DNA from 3 places in the Thioalkalivibrio sp. ALD1 genome. Region 1 is predicted to be linked to each of the others. Evidence: riboswitches for the same ligand, from Rfam matches in the RefSeq annotation. Region 1 holds a riboswitch; each other region holds the start of a gene.
What was found. A riboswitch is a leader RNA that binds a small molecule or an ion and turns the genes downstream of it on or off. The one in region 1 is predicted to bind cobalamin.
Positions count from the first base shown of each region.

Region 2: it holds a riboswitch for cobalamin, as region 1 does, so the genes downstream of both, F623_RS0105665 (TonB-dependent siderophore receptor) here and F623_RS0109285 (porin) in region 1, are expected to answer to the same signal.
Region 3: it holds a riboswitch for cobalamin, as region 1 does, so the genes downstream of both, bluB (5,6-dimethylbenzimidazole synthase) here and F623_RS0109285 (porin) in region 1, are expected to answer to the same signal.

Region 1 is NZ_KB906244.1:112,695-117,099, forward strand. It holds gene F623_RS0109270 (cobalamin biosynthesis protein) at 1-205, shown strand, start outside; gene cobM (precorrin-4 C(11)-methyltransferase) at 205-969, shown strand; gene F623_RS0109280 (cytochrome c) at 1,030-1,593, opposite strand; partial or broken gene F623_RS0109285 (porin) at 1,613-2,727, opposite strand; cobalamin riboswitch at 2,855-3,089, opposite strand; gene F623_RS0109295 (cytochrome-c peroxidase) at 3,349-4,329, shown strand.
Region 2 is NZ_KB906242.1:218,505-222,909, reverse strand. It holds gene F623_RS0105680 (LemA family protein) at 1-564, opposite strand, end outside; gene F623_RS0105675 (HPP family protein) at 754-1,671, shown strand; tRNA gene F623_RS0105670 (tRNA-Arg) at 1,735-1,811, shown strand; cobalamin riboswitch at 1,993-2,230, shown strand; gene F623_RS0105665 (TonB-dependent siderophore receptor) at 2,417-4,405, shown strand, end outside.
Region 3 is NZ_KB906242.1:186,220-190,624, forward strand. It holds gene F623_RS0105510 (iron ABC transporter permease) at 1-964, opposite strand, end outside; gene F623_RS0105515 (cobalamin-binding protein) at 971-1,873, opposite strand; cobalamin riboswitch at 2,020-2,222, shown strand; gene bluB (5,6-dimethylbenzimidazole synthase) at 2,317-3,036, shown strand; gene cbiB (adenosylcobinamide-phosphate synthase CbiB) at 3,033-3,935, shown strand; gene cobD (threonine-phosphate decarboxylase CobD) at 3,952-4,405, shown strand, end outside.

The DNA of each region.
Region 1 (4,405 bases):
GGCCGAGCACGACGCTGCCCTGTCCACGGACTCCTCGCGCTCGCGTGCCGCCGCCGGGGTCGGTTCGGTGGCGGAGGCGGCGGCGCTGGCGGTGGCCGGCGACGGGGCGCGCCTGCTGCTGCCGCGGCGGCTCTCGGCACGGGCGAGCTGCGCGGTGGCCGTGCGGACGGTGAACGGGACAGACGGGAATTTCGAGGAGTTTTGATGACGGTTCATTTTGTCGGAGCGGGGCCCGGTGCGGCCGATCTGCTGACCTTGCGCGGGCGCGATCGTATCGCGGCCTGCCCGGTATGCCTTTATGCCGGTTCGCTGGTGCCGGAGGCGGTGCTGGAACATGCCCCGGAGGGGGCGCGCGTGGTCAACACCGCGCCGCTGACGCTGGACGCGATCATGGAGGAAATCGAACGGGCCCACGCGGCGGGTCAGGACGTGGCGCGGTTGCACTCCGGCGATTTGTCGGTTTACAGCGCGCTGGGGGAGCAGATCCGCCGGCTGGAGGCGGCCGGGATCGACTACAGCATCACGCCCGGCGTGCCGGCGTTCTCCGCTGCCGCCGCGACTCTGGGGCGGGAACTGACGGTGCCGGAGGTGGTGCAGTCGGTGGTGCTGACGCGTACGCCGGGACGGGCGTCCTCCATGCCGGAGCGCGAACGGCTGGCGAGCTTTGCCGCCACTGGGGCGACCCTCGCGATCCACCTATCGCTGCACAATATCGAGACCGTGGTCGAGGACCTGCGGCCGCACTATGGCTGCGACTGCCCGGTGGCGATCGTGTTTCGCGCCAGCTGGCCGGACGAGACCGTGGTGCGCGGTACGCTGGGGAATATCGCGGAACGGGCGCAGGCCCTGACCATGCGGCGCTCGGCGCTGATCCTGGTGGGCCCGGCTCTGGATCCGGGCGATTTCCGCGACAGTGCGCTGTACGACCCGGCGCATGTGCGCCGCTACCGTGGCATGGATGGCGACTGAGTGTCGGGCGGCTGATCGGGAAAGGGGCCGCCAAGCGGCGGCCCCGGGTGTCAGAGTGATTCAGCGACGGCGGTAGTTGTCGTGGCAGGCGAGGCACTGGTGGCGCACGCCGTTCAGGACCTCGGTTGCGCGCACCTGGAAGCTCTCGTCCTCCAAGTCGTCGGCCGCGTCGACTTTTCGTTGCAGCTCGGCCGTGGCCTCGCGGAATGCCGCCTTGTATGCGGAGAACTCCGGGTCCTCCCAGGCCTTGGGGAGCGCCCCCGGCTCGCCTTCACGAGCCGGTGTCTCCTTTGCGAACCAGGTTTCGATGTCGTCGCCCCTGCGCGCCAGTTCGCGGGCAAGGTCGGGCAGTTGCCCTGCGAATGGAGCGTCATAGCGCAAGATCTGCTCGATGCTCCGGTAGACGGCCGAATTGCCCTGCATGCTCTGCTGACGAAAGCGCTGGAAGGCCTCGCTGGCATCGACTCCGGCCGGATCGTCCAGGGTCTCCGCAAAGTCGTCGCCCCAGGGGCCCGGCATCGCGACGCTGACCTCGGCGGTGGCCGGGCCTGCCGCGGCAGCCAGTACCAGCACGGCGGTGAGGGCGGTGGTCAGAGCTTGATGGGTGGATTGCGTCCGTTTCATGGCGATTCTCCCTGTTCGTTCAGAAGCGGAACTGGTGCTGCAGGTGCAACTCCCAGTCCGAGGTGTCGGCGTCGCGGTCGAACCACATAAGCTGGGTCTTCTGCCGCTGACCTCGGTGGTACCAGTTCAGGCCGGCGCCCCATTCGCGCTGCCAGCGCTCGTCAGTGCCAAGGTCGTCGCCCGCGTCGTGGCGCAATACGGCGTGGCGCGCGGCGAACTCCAGTCCCTCCATTGGCAGTGATTGCGCCAGCTCCAGCTCCGCACCCAGGTCGTGGTAGCTCGCGGTCTGGTCTGGCGAGACGTCGCGCCGGAAAGCGGCCAGTGAGAGCGAGGTATGACCAAATTTGATTACGGCATCGGCCGTGGTGGTCACCCAGTCGGCGCGCTGGTTGTCCACGGTGTCTTCCACACCGCGGCTCCAGTCGCGCAGATGGTTACGGTTGGCGGCCTGTACGCCCACTCCCAGGGCGACGGTGCGCTCCACGGCTTGGCCCACCGTGGTGTTGTCACGCGGGACCATGCCGACCGGGGCCCATGCGCCGCGTGCGCTGAACAGATGGCCGGATGTGGAGGGGCGATCGTCGCGCTGATCCAGACGCCCGCGACCGTCAAACACGCCGATGGCCCATGCGCTGTCGTCGCCGGCGCCGCCCAGCAGGGCGATACCGGTGTCGCGGCCGGCCGGAACCTCGAACTGGTTGCCGGCGATGCTCAGTTCGGTGAACAGGCGGTTGGGTCCGCCGATATCCCGCGACAGGCCAAAGGGGACCGTAAACTGGCCAGCCCGCAGGCCCAGGTGTTCACCCAGTGCGTACTGCAACCAGATGTCGCGCATGGACAGCTCGCCGCTGCTGAAGTCCGGCTGCAGGCGGAAGCTCAGATCGGGGTGAACCAGAGTTCCCGAGGTGTCTAGCCAGGCACGGCGGACGTCGAATTCGCTGCTGGAACCGTCCGGGTCGCGGTTATAGCTGTAGCGGCCCTGGATCAGGGATCCAGGGTGACTTGAAGCCCGTCATCCGCGTCGCCGAACTCGAAACTGGCCTGCGCGGCGCCGACGCTTGCCGATGTTATCAGGCACAGCATGGACAGCGCCGGGACGGCATGCCGCACCGGCTGAAGTTGGGCATTTTTCATTGTTGTGGTGCTCCCTAGGCGCGCTACCCCGCACGCCGTGGATGAAACGACGCCGGAAGCTGGACAGGGAGCAGGGGAGGCCGGGCGATGCGAGCACGCCGGTCTGGCCCGCTCGGCCGCCCACCGCGGCGTCGGGTGTCCTCCAGGCCGGTCTCCGGACTCGCGGAGTGGATGCGCGATGCATCCAGGGCGGATCGCCTTCCCGCGGGCATCCCGGGGATGCACCGCAGTGGCATTGGATCCGCCCGTCTCCGCCTACCGTTGCGGGGGCAGTGCCGGCCTTGCGAATGTCGATTCGCGCACCGGCTTCCCGATTATCCCCGGCGACTGAACGCCGGGGCACCTGGAGAGAGGCGAACCGTAATTGAACGGTTTGAGGGGGTCAAGGTTGCCCGGGCATCCCGGGAAACGGTGTTTTGGGCGCAAACTCGGCTTCCCCTGGAGGCTGATAATTGATCCAGATCATCCCCGAGCCGGATTTTGATCGCGACCAGGTTCCCACGTCTGTAGGGTGGGTTTCAGGTGGTTTGGACCGAGTCTATATCGGTTCGCACCGATGCCCGCTTCTCAGATGTCCATTGCTCAAGGGAGACCTGTATGAAAACGCTTTCCGGATTCCGCATGACGGCGCTGGCGGCCTGCGCGGCCGTCGCATTCGGGGCGGCGGCACCGGCCGTGGCCGATACCGACTATTCCGAATACCGCGACGTGTTCGAGCCGCTGCCGGCGCTGCCGCCGATCCCGGCGGACAACTCGATGACCAAGGAGAAGATCGAGCTGGGCAAGATGCTGTTCTTCGAACCGCGGATCTCCAGCTCCGGCGTGATCTCCTGCGCGACCTGCCACAACCCGGCGCTGGGCTGGGCGGACCGCATCCCGCGCGCGGTCGGCCATGACGGCCAGGTCGGCGAACGCAACACCCCGACCGTGCTGAACTCCGGCTTCTTCACCGCGCAGTTCTGGGATGGCCGCGAGGACGATCTGGAAGGCCAGGCCCTGGGTCCGATCCAGGACGCGATCGAGATGGCGATGCCGCTGGAGGAGGCGATCGCGCGCCTGGAGGAGTTCAACGAGTACCAGGAGAAGTTCGAGGCTGCCTATCCTGACTATGACGGCGACAACGTGATCAATACCGACCACGTGGCCAAGGCCCTGGCGACCTTCCAGCGCACGCTGAACACCCCGAACTCGCCGCTGGATCGCTGGCTGGCCGGGGACGAGGGCGCGATGAGTGATCAGCAGATGCGCGGGATGAAGCTGTTCGCCGATAACGGCTGCGTGGCCTGCCACAGCGGGCCGGCGCTGACCGACAGCGGTTTCCATCGTATCCAGGTACCGGGCTCGGAGGACAAGGGCCGCTATCTGGTCACGGGCGATGAGGCCGACAAGTTCGCGTTCAAGACCCCGACGCTGCGCAATGTGGCGCTGACCTACCCCTACATGAACAACGGCGAGACCGCGACGCTGGACGAGGCGATCCGCATCATGGGGCAGGAGATGCTGGGCATGGAGTTCAGCGATGACGAGGTCGCGGACATCGAGGCCTTCATGCATGCGCTGACCGGCGAGATGCCGCGCTTCGAGATCCCAGCCCTGCCGTAAACGCGCACGCGCGTGACCGAATTCTCCTTGTGGGGATCCTTGCAGGCCGGGGCTTTGTCCCCGGCCTTTTTCGTTT
Region 2 (4,405 bases), on a different contig from region 1:
CGGCTCGCGCTTCTGCGGGTCCTCGATCTCCAGCAATTGCGCCGGGCGGAAGGCGAAGTTGTTGGCGATCAGGGTATTCGGGAACATCTCGCGCAGGATGTTGTACTGCATCACGGCGTCGTTGTAGCCCTGACGCGCGAAGGCCACCCGGTTCTCGGTACTCGTCAGCTCCTCGGAGAGCTGCATCATGTTCTCGTTCGCCTTCAGGTCCGGGTAGTTCTCGGACAGGGCGAACAGCCGCCCCAACGCGCCGGACAGGCCCTGCTCGGCCCCGGAAAGCTGGCGCACGGCCTCGGTGTTCGTGGGGTCCCCGCCCACCTGCTTCAGGCGGTCCATCGCCTGATTGCGCGCCTGGATCACCGCCTCCAGCGTGTCGCGTTCATGGCTCATGTAGCGTTCCGCGACCTTCACCAGGTTGGGAATCAGGTCGTAGCGCCGCGTCAGCTGGACGTCGATCTGGGCAAACGCGTTCTTGTAGCGGTTGCGCGCTGTCACCAGCCGGTTGTACGTCCAGACCGCCCAGACCACGAGCAGCACCACAATCGCGATCAGCACCCATTCCATGCCGGCTTCTCCCTTGACAGGCAAACTGCTGAGTTTACGCACGATCAGCCCTGTCGGCGAACATCCCTACCGGCAAGGGCACGCGGAAGCAGGGAGCCAAATCCCTGACATTCGAACGTCCGCTTGACCGAAACGCCACACACAAAAAAAGCTACACGCAAAATTCAGCTTACAAGGCCCACCCTAGACATGCGCATCGGACGCGACCTCTTTCTCGGCGACTTTCTCGACACCACCAACCACAAGGACAAGCTGATCGCTCTGGTGGGCGCGGTGATCGGGCTGTACCTTTCACTGGAAGTCGCGGCTTCCGTTACCGAGAGCGGGATCAATGGCCTCATCCTGGCCTCTCTGGGGGCGACCGCGGTCCTGCTCTTCGCCGCACCTCGGGCCGCGCTTTCGCAACCCTGGAATGTGCTCGGTGGCCACGCGATTGCTGCCATGGTCGGGGTCGCCGTTCGACACGCGGTGGATCACCCGCTAGTGGCGGCCGCGCTCGCGGTCGGTCTCACTGTCTATGCGATGTACTACCTGCGCTGCCTGCACCCTCCCGGGGGTGCAACGGCGTTGTATGCCGTGATCGGCGGCGCCTCGGTCGAAGAACTGGGCCTACTGTTCATCCTGCACCCGGTCCTCTCCAGTGTGGCCGTCATGTTGCTGGTCGCGGTCGCGATCAACTACCCGTTTCCCTGGCGCCGCTATCCGGCCGCCCTGGCGCGACTGAGCGAGCCCTCGCCTACAGACCCATCCGGCGCACTGGAGCGCTCGGGCATGAGCCAGGCCGATCTGGAGCACGCGATGCGCGATCTCAATCTGTACCTCGACCTGACCGAAGACGACCTTGCGCGTCTGTATCTCCTGGCGCGGCGTCATCACGAGCACCCGGATGCCATCGAGCTCGACGACATTCAGTCCGGGCAGTGCTACAGCAATGGTGCGCAGGACGGCGCCTGGAGTGTACGCAAGGTCCTCGCACGGGACGATGGTCAGGTCACGTATCGCGTGATCAGCGGCGCAGGCGTACCCGAGGAAGGCCACTGCCCCGTCGCGGACTTTGTCGCCTGGGCACACCACCGCGTGGATGCACGCGAATGGCCGTCGCAGTAGCCACTTCGAGGCCCCGCCCCTTTGGCGCGAATCCTGCCGCGCGCTTATACTCGCGACGCGATTGTCTCCGTAGCTCAGCTGGATAGAGCAGCCCCCTCCTAAGGGGCAGGTCGCAGGTTCGAATCCTGCCGGGGACACCATTTTCTTGACCTTCCCCCCAACGTCGCATCTCGATCCCCCACTGCGTCGAGTCTTTTTTGTCATTCGACAAAACCCGATCGCAATGCCTGACGTCACGGCAAAATTACATGAACACAGCTCGCTCATTGTGTTTGGGGCTGCTCACGCCATTCTTTGAACCCGACACTGTATTGCACTAACATCCAAGCCTCGCTCTCGGGTGCCCCTTGGCCATTCAGGTCAAGGTGTTAAACGGGAACCCGGTGAGGTGGTTGTGTTTACAGCAAGCGCCAAACCCGGGACTGCCCCCGCAACGGTGAGCGTGTAGAGACAGGCCAATTAGTGCCACTGCGGTCCCAGCCCGTGGGAAGGCGGCCTGCCTGGGTGAACCTGCGCCCGCACGCGAGTCCGGATACCGGCCCGACGAGTAAGGCCTCGCCACACCTGTGGCTCGGCCGGCCGTCTGGTGGTGCGTGGGGCACAACCGACGAGGAACAGATGGACTCGGTCCAGGCCTTGTCACGTCCGCACGGTTCCGATTTATCGAGAACCCTGTGCTGTTTTGCGCTTCCTCGTATTGCTCCCGCTCAACTGGTCAATGAACCCGTGAAGGAGCACATGCAACATGAGCACGACGCATCTCGGCACTATCAAGCCGTGTCACCGCCTGAAATACATCACTTTCGCGATGACGGTGGGACTAGCTGGCGCCCCGCAGATGGCTCCCGCTGACGAAACTCGTTTGTCGACTGTGTTGGTCGAGGCGGCCCGATACAGTAGCGAACTGAACCTGGATGATTCTGCACCCACGGCAAGCCGTCTGGGTATCACGCTCGACGAACTCCCGGCCAGTGCAACGATCATAGACGCGGAAGAGCAACTTGCTCGTGGCGTCCGCAACACTCGAGAGGCTGTAGAAGCTGCAGGAGGTTTCTCTGGAGGAAACCCACCAGGTGCGCCGGCCTCATTCTCGAGCCGGGGATTCACCGGAAACGACATCACCATTCTGTACGACGGAGTGCGCGTCGCCGAACCAAGCATGTTCGCCCGCCCTGGTAGCAACTGGATGTACGACCGCGTCGAGGTCCTGCGCGGGCCGGCATCGGTCCTCCATGGTGAGGGGGCAATTGCCGGAGCCATAAACTACGTGCCGCGCCGGCCGGATCCGGACCGGACCTCCGGGGATCTGCTGCTGGGTGCCGGCTCGTTTGGCGAGAATCGGATTGGCGCTGGCATCGGTGGCCCGACCGATATCGACGGTCTCTCGTATCGTATCGATGGCAGCATCCTGACTCGCGATGGCGAGACCGACCGCACAGGGGAGCACTACGAGAACCTGAGTGCATCCCTGCGGTATGACGCGTCCGACCGACTGCAATTCACGCTTTCCGGTGAATGGATGCGCGATGACATTGAGGCTAATTTTGGTTTGCCTGTCATCGATGGCGGTATCGACGATCGAACAATCGGCAACAACTACAACGTCTCCGACGCCGAGATGGACATGGAAGGCTACTGGGTCCGCTTCGATACCGACTTTGCCGCTACCGACCGGCTTACTTTCCGCAATCAAGTCTACGTCCACGAGGCTAAACGCAACTGGAAGAACATCGAGGCCTATAGCTACGACCCCGAGAACGACGCCATTGAACGTTCAGTTCCGATCCAGATTGCTCATGATCAGGCCCTTGTGGGAAACCGCTTGGAAGCGATTCATGAACACACCCTCTTCGGTCTTCCTCACCGCGTCAGCGTAGGCGCCGAGGTGAGTCGAAATCGCTTCGAACACCACAACAACTCGCCCTACGCTGGACAGGACCGTGTAGACGTACACAATCCCGATCCGGGGCTGTATTTTTCGGACTCCCCGTTCGAACCTGGCATCCGTACGGTCAACCAGCGCTACGCAATCTTCGGCGAAAACCGGCTTGTGTTGGGCGGCGGCGTCAGCGTGATTGGGGGGCTGCGCCATGAACTGATCCGGCTGGATGGCGAGAACCTTCGCGAGAGCGAACGTACAGTTGAACATTACCGCCCGACCACCGGGCGTGTGGGGATTGTCTGGGACTTGCCAGCGGGTTTTACGGCATACGGCCAGTATGCAACCGGCGCCAAGCCCGTCGGCAGCACCGTGACCTTTTCCCCGGGGGCCGAAGGTAACCGCCTGGAGCGATCACGCTCTGTCGAAGCCGGACTTCGACAGAGGACCTGGGACGATCGTCTGGAGTGGAGCCTGGCTTTCTACGACATCGCCAAGCGCAATCTCACTACCGAAGTCGCTGGAAATCCGGACGAGCAACGCCAGATCGGGCGTCAAGAATCGCGAGGCGCAGAGCTAACGCTCGCCATCCGTCCGTCGCGGCACTGGCGTTTACAAGCTGACGGGACCGTGCTAAACGCCGAGTTTGCCGACTATCGAGCAGGTGGAGAAAGCTTCGACGGCAACACACCGCCCAACGTGCCGGAACGCCTGGCAAACCTGCGTGCAGAATGGTTCGCAACTGACCGCCTTACTCTGGAGACCAATGCCCGTTATGTCGGTCCGCGAACAGGTGATGACGCGAACACCATCGAAATACCCTCCTACACACTATTAGGAGCTGCTGCCACATGG
Region 3 (4,405 bases), on a different contig from region 1:
TCCGGTACAGCAAGAACAGGAACACGGGGACGCCCAGCATCGCGGTGATCACGCCGACGGGCAACTGCTCCGGGGCGATCATCGTGCGGGCGAGGGTGTCGGCCAGCGTCAGCAGAATGCCGCCCCCGAGTGCCGAGGCGGGCAGGATCACGCGCTGGTCGTTGCCGAAGACCAGCCGGAGCATGTGCGGCACGATCAGCCCGACAAAGCCGACCGCGCCGACCTGCATGACCGCGGTGGCCGTGATCAGTGCCGCCGCGACGTAGATCGTCCACTCCACTGGCCGTACGGCCACGCCCAGCGCCGCCGCCTGCATCGGGCCGCGCGCCAGGACGTTCAGCGTCCGCCCCAGGGGCAGGGCCAGCAGCACGACCAGCACCAGCACACCCCAGGCGGGGTAGGGGTTGCGGGCGTGGGAGACATCGCCCATTAGCCAGTAGAGCATCCCGGGCAGCTCCGCGGTCGGGCTCACGGCGAGCAGGAAGCTGATCACCGCCCCCCAGCCGGCCGCCACGACCACGCCGGTCAGCAGCAACCGTGTTGGGGTCCAGCTGCCGGTGCCGTGCGCGAGGCCGAATACGATCACCGTGGACAGCAAGGCACCGGTGAAGGCGGCGACCGAGACCGAGAACATCGACAGGCCAGCGAGCATGGCCAGCAGCGCACCGACGGAAGCACCCCCGGACAGACCCAGCACATAGGGGTCGGCAAGCGGGTTGCGCAGCAACACCTGCATCAGGGCGCCAGCGACGCCCAGCAGCCCGCCGGCGGCGAACGCGGCCAGGGCGCGTGGCAGGCGCAGTTCCAGCACCAGGGTGCTGTGCAGGCGACTCCCTTCGCCCTGAATCACGGCGATCAGGTCCCCGGCAGGAATGGCGACACTGCCATAGGCCAGTGCGATCAGGATCGCGAGCAGCGACGCCGGGAGCAGGACCCCCGTGGCGAGGAGGAAGGAGCGGGTCACGAAGGGTCAGTCCGCCCGGCGCTGGCGGGCGCGTTCGAGTTCCTCGCACATCAGGCGGGTCCCTTCGGCAATCCGCGGGGTGTGACGCTGGAGCAGCGACGGCGGGATGAAGAACAGGTTGTCGCGCTGCACCGCGGTCATGTCCTCCCATTGTTCCCAGGCAATCACCCAGTCCGGCCGGTCTTCGCCCATGCCCCCGCCGATGATCACCTCCGGGTCGGCCTCGATCACGGCCTCGCGGTCCATGCGCGGCACCAGACGATCCAGGTGGCCGAACACATTCTTGCCCCCGCACAGGCGGATGGCCTCGCCGATCAGGTGATCGTCGTTGACCGTCATCAGGGGCTGTTCCCACACCTGGTAGAACAGCGGGACCGGGTCGCGGTCGGCATAGTCGAGCCGCAGCGTTTCGATCTCGTCGAGAAAGGCCTGTATCGCCGCTTCGCCGCGTTCCTCGGTACCGGCGAGCTGGGCCATACGCCGCATGCTGGAGGCGACGCCCTCGAAGCTGCGTGGTTCCGAGACATAGACGTTCATCCCCAGGTCGCGCAGGCGCTCGATCTGCGAGCTGGAATTGCCACTGCGCCAGGCCACCACCAGGTCCGGGTCCATTTCAACCACGCGTTCCAGGTCGATGCGGCTGTAGCCGCCGACCCGCGGGATCATCTCCGCCTCCGGCGGGAAATCGCTGTGCTGGGTGACGCCTACCAGCTTGTCTCCGGCACCGACGGCGAACAGGACTTCCGTGATGTGCGGGGCCAGGCTGACGATGCGTTCGGCGGGTCGGTCGAGTGTGACCTCCCGATCGTCATCGTCGGTCACTGTGATCGGTTCGGCCAGTGCCGGCGCCGTGCACAGGAGCGTGGCTACGAGGAAGGTCAGGTGGCGGTGGAAGACTTTGAAAGTCATTTAATATCCGTTGGTTGTCGAAAGAACATAACGTTAAAAATATGGAGCTTTTGGAGCGGCCTGCGGTCAGCGAAAGCGTCTCATCATAGCAGCAAGGGCAAGATGGTTTGGTGCCCAAATTGGCCGCGGGTGGCCTGACCGCGTATCATTGTTCGCTTTAGTCAGGTGCCTGCAGTGCGCAGGTGAAACGGGAAGCCGGTGCAAGTCCGGCGCTGCCCCCGCAACGGTAAGCGAGCGACCCAATGCTCGGCAGACTGGCCACTGGGGCCTGTGCCTGGGAAGGCGTCTGCCGATCGGCATCGCCCGACGCTCGCGAGCCCGGAGACCGGCCTGGCTGTGATTCATCCTGCGACCGTGCGGCGGGCAACGGTCGGGGGCGCAGGCGCCATCTCAGGCACCTGCTCCTTCGGTGTTTCGCCGTGCCGTCGTCTCGACGGAACCTCATGACGGCCCCAGTTCCCAACCAGGCAGAAGAGAATCCGAACGCGTTCGCCTCGGCCGAACGTGCGGCAGTCTATCGCGTGATCGGCGAGCGCCGGGACATGCGCCATTTTCGCCCCGACCCGGTGGACGTCGATACGCTGCGGCGGCTACTGGAGGCCGCGCACCAGGCGCCCAGCGTGGGGTACATGCAGCCCTGGCGCTTTCTGCGGGTGACAGACGCGCGGCTGCGCGATGCGCTGCACGGCCATGTAGCGGCGGAGCAGGCGCGTACGGCCGAGGCCTGCGGCGAGCGCGCCGCCGAGGTGCACCGGCTGAAGCTCGAAGGCATCCGCGATGCCGGCGAGCTGCTGGTGGTCGCCCTGACCGACGGGCGTGAACGCTACGTGCTGGGCCGGCGCACGATCCCGGAGATGGACCTGTGCTCCGCCGCCTGTGCGATCCAGAACCTGTGGCTGGCGGCCCGGGCCGAGGGGCTGGGCATGGGCTGGGTCTCCCTGTTCGACCCGGACTGGCTGGCCGGGGAGCTGGGAATGCCGGAAGGGGCCTGGCCGATCGCGATCCTGTGTCTGGGTCATGTGGATGCGTTCTATGAGCGGCCGATGCTGGAAACCGAGGGCTGGGATCAACGGCGGTCGCTGGACGAACTGGTGTTCGAGAATCGCTGGGAACAACGGGACTCAAGTGCGGATGCGCCGCGCACGGCTCGACGCCGCGCATGACCACCTTCGCCCTGCTGGTCGCCGCGCTGGTGCTGGATCGGCTGCTGGGGGACCCTCGGCGCGGCCATCCACTGGCTGGCTTCGGGATGCTGGCGGCCGGGGCGGAGCGGCGCGGCCACGCGGATTCGGTCTGGCGCGGCGGCTTCTGGGTACTGGTACTGGTCTTGCCCTTCGGGCTCGCGGCCTGGTGGCTGAGCCGCCTCCCGGGCGGCTGGCTGGTGGAGCTGGCCGTGCTGTGGCTGGCGCTCGGTGGGCGCGGGCTGGAGCAGCATGCCCGTCGCGTGGCTGATGCCCTTCAGGCCGGGGACCTTCCTGGCGCCCGACTGGCGGTCGGCATGCTGGTCAGCCGCGATACCTCCGAGCTGGACGCGTCGGGTGTTCGTGCGGCCACGGCGGAGTCGGTGCTGGAGAACGGCAACGATGCGGTGTTCGCGACGGTATTCTGGTTCCTGGTCGCGGGTGCGGCGGGTGTCGTGGTCTACCGGCTGGTGAACACGCTGGATGCGATGTGGGGCTACCGCACACCGCGCCATGCACGCTTCGGGCGGGTCGCGGCGCGGCTGGACGATATCCTGAACTGGGTTCCGGCACGCCTGACCAGCCTGGCCTATGCGCTGGCCGGGCAGACACGTACGGCGCTGCGCTGCTGGCGCGATCAGGGCACGCGCTGGAAGAGCCCGAACGCGGGGCCGGTGATGGCCGCCGGGGCGGGGGCGCTGGGGGTGACGCTGGGTGGCCCGGCACGCTATGCCGGGGGTACCGAGGACCGGCCGGTTCTCGGTGCCGGCGCCGCCCCGGGCCCGAGCACGATCGACGGCGCACTGCAGCTGGTCGATCGCGCGCTGGCGATCTGGCTGGTGGCCATCGCAACAGGAGTGCTGATTCTTGTATTCGTCTAACGCCACAACCGAATCCGTGAACGGGCCGCTGGAGCAGGTCCACGGGGGCGGTGTGCGTGCGGCGGCCGTGCATTACGGAATCCCCGTGGCGCAGTGGCTGGACCTGTCCACGGGCATCAACCCGCAGGGTTATCCAGTAGGGCCAGTCCCCGCCGAGGTCTGGCAACGCCTGCCGGAGGACGAGGACGGGCTGGAGGCGGCGGCCCGTGCGTACTACAGCGCTGAATCGCTGCTGCCGGTCGCCGGTTCCCAAGCGGCGATCCAGGCGCTGCCAAGGCTGCGCGCGGGGCGTGCGCGGGTCGGGGTACTGGAGCCGAGCTACAACGAGCACGCCCGAGCCTGGCGCGCGGCCGGACACGAAGTGGTCGCGGTGAGCGAAGACGAGCTCGCGGGGGCGGCGGCCACGCTGGACGTACTGGTGCTGGTCAATCCGAACAACCCCACCGCCGTGTATTTCGACCTCGAGACGC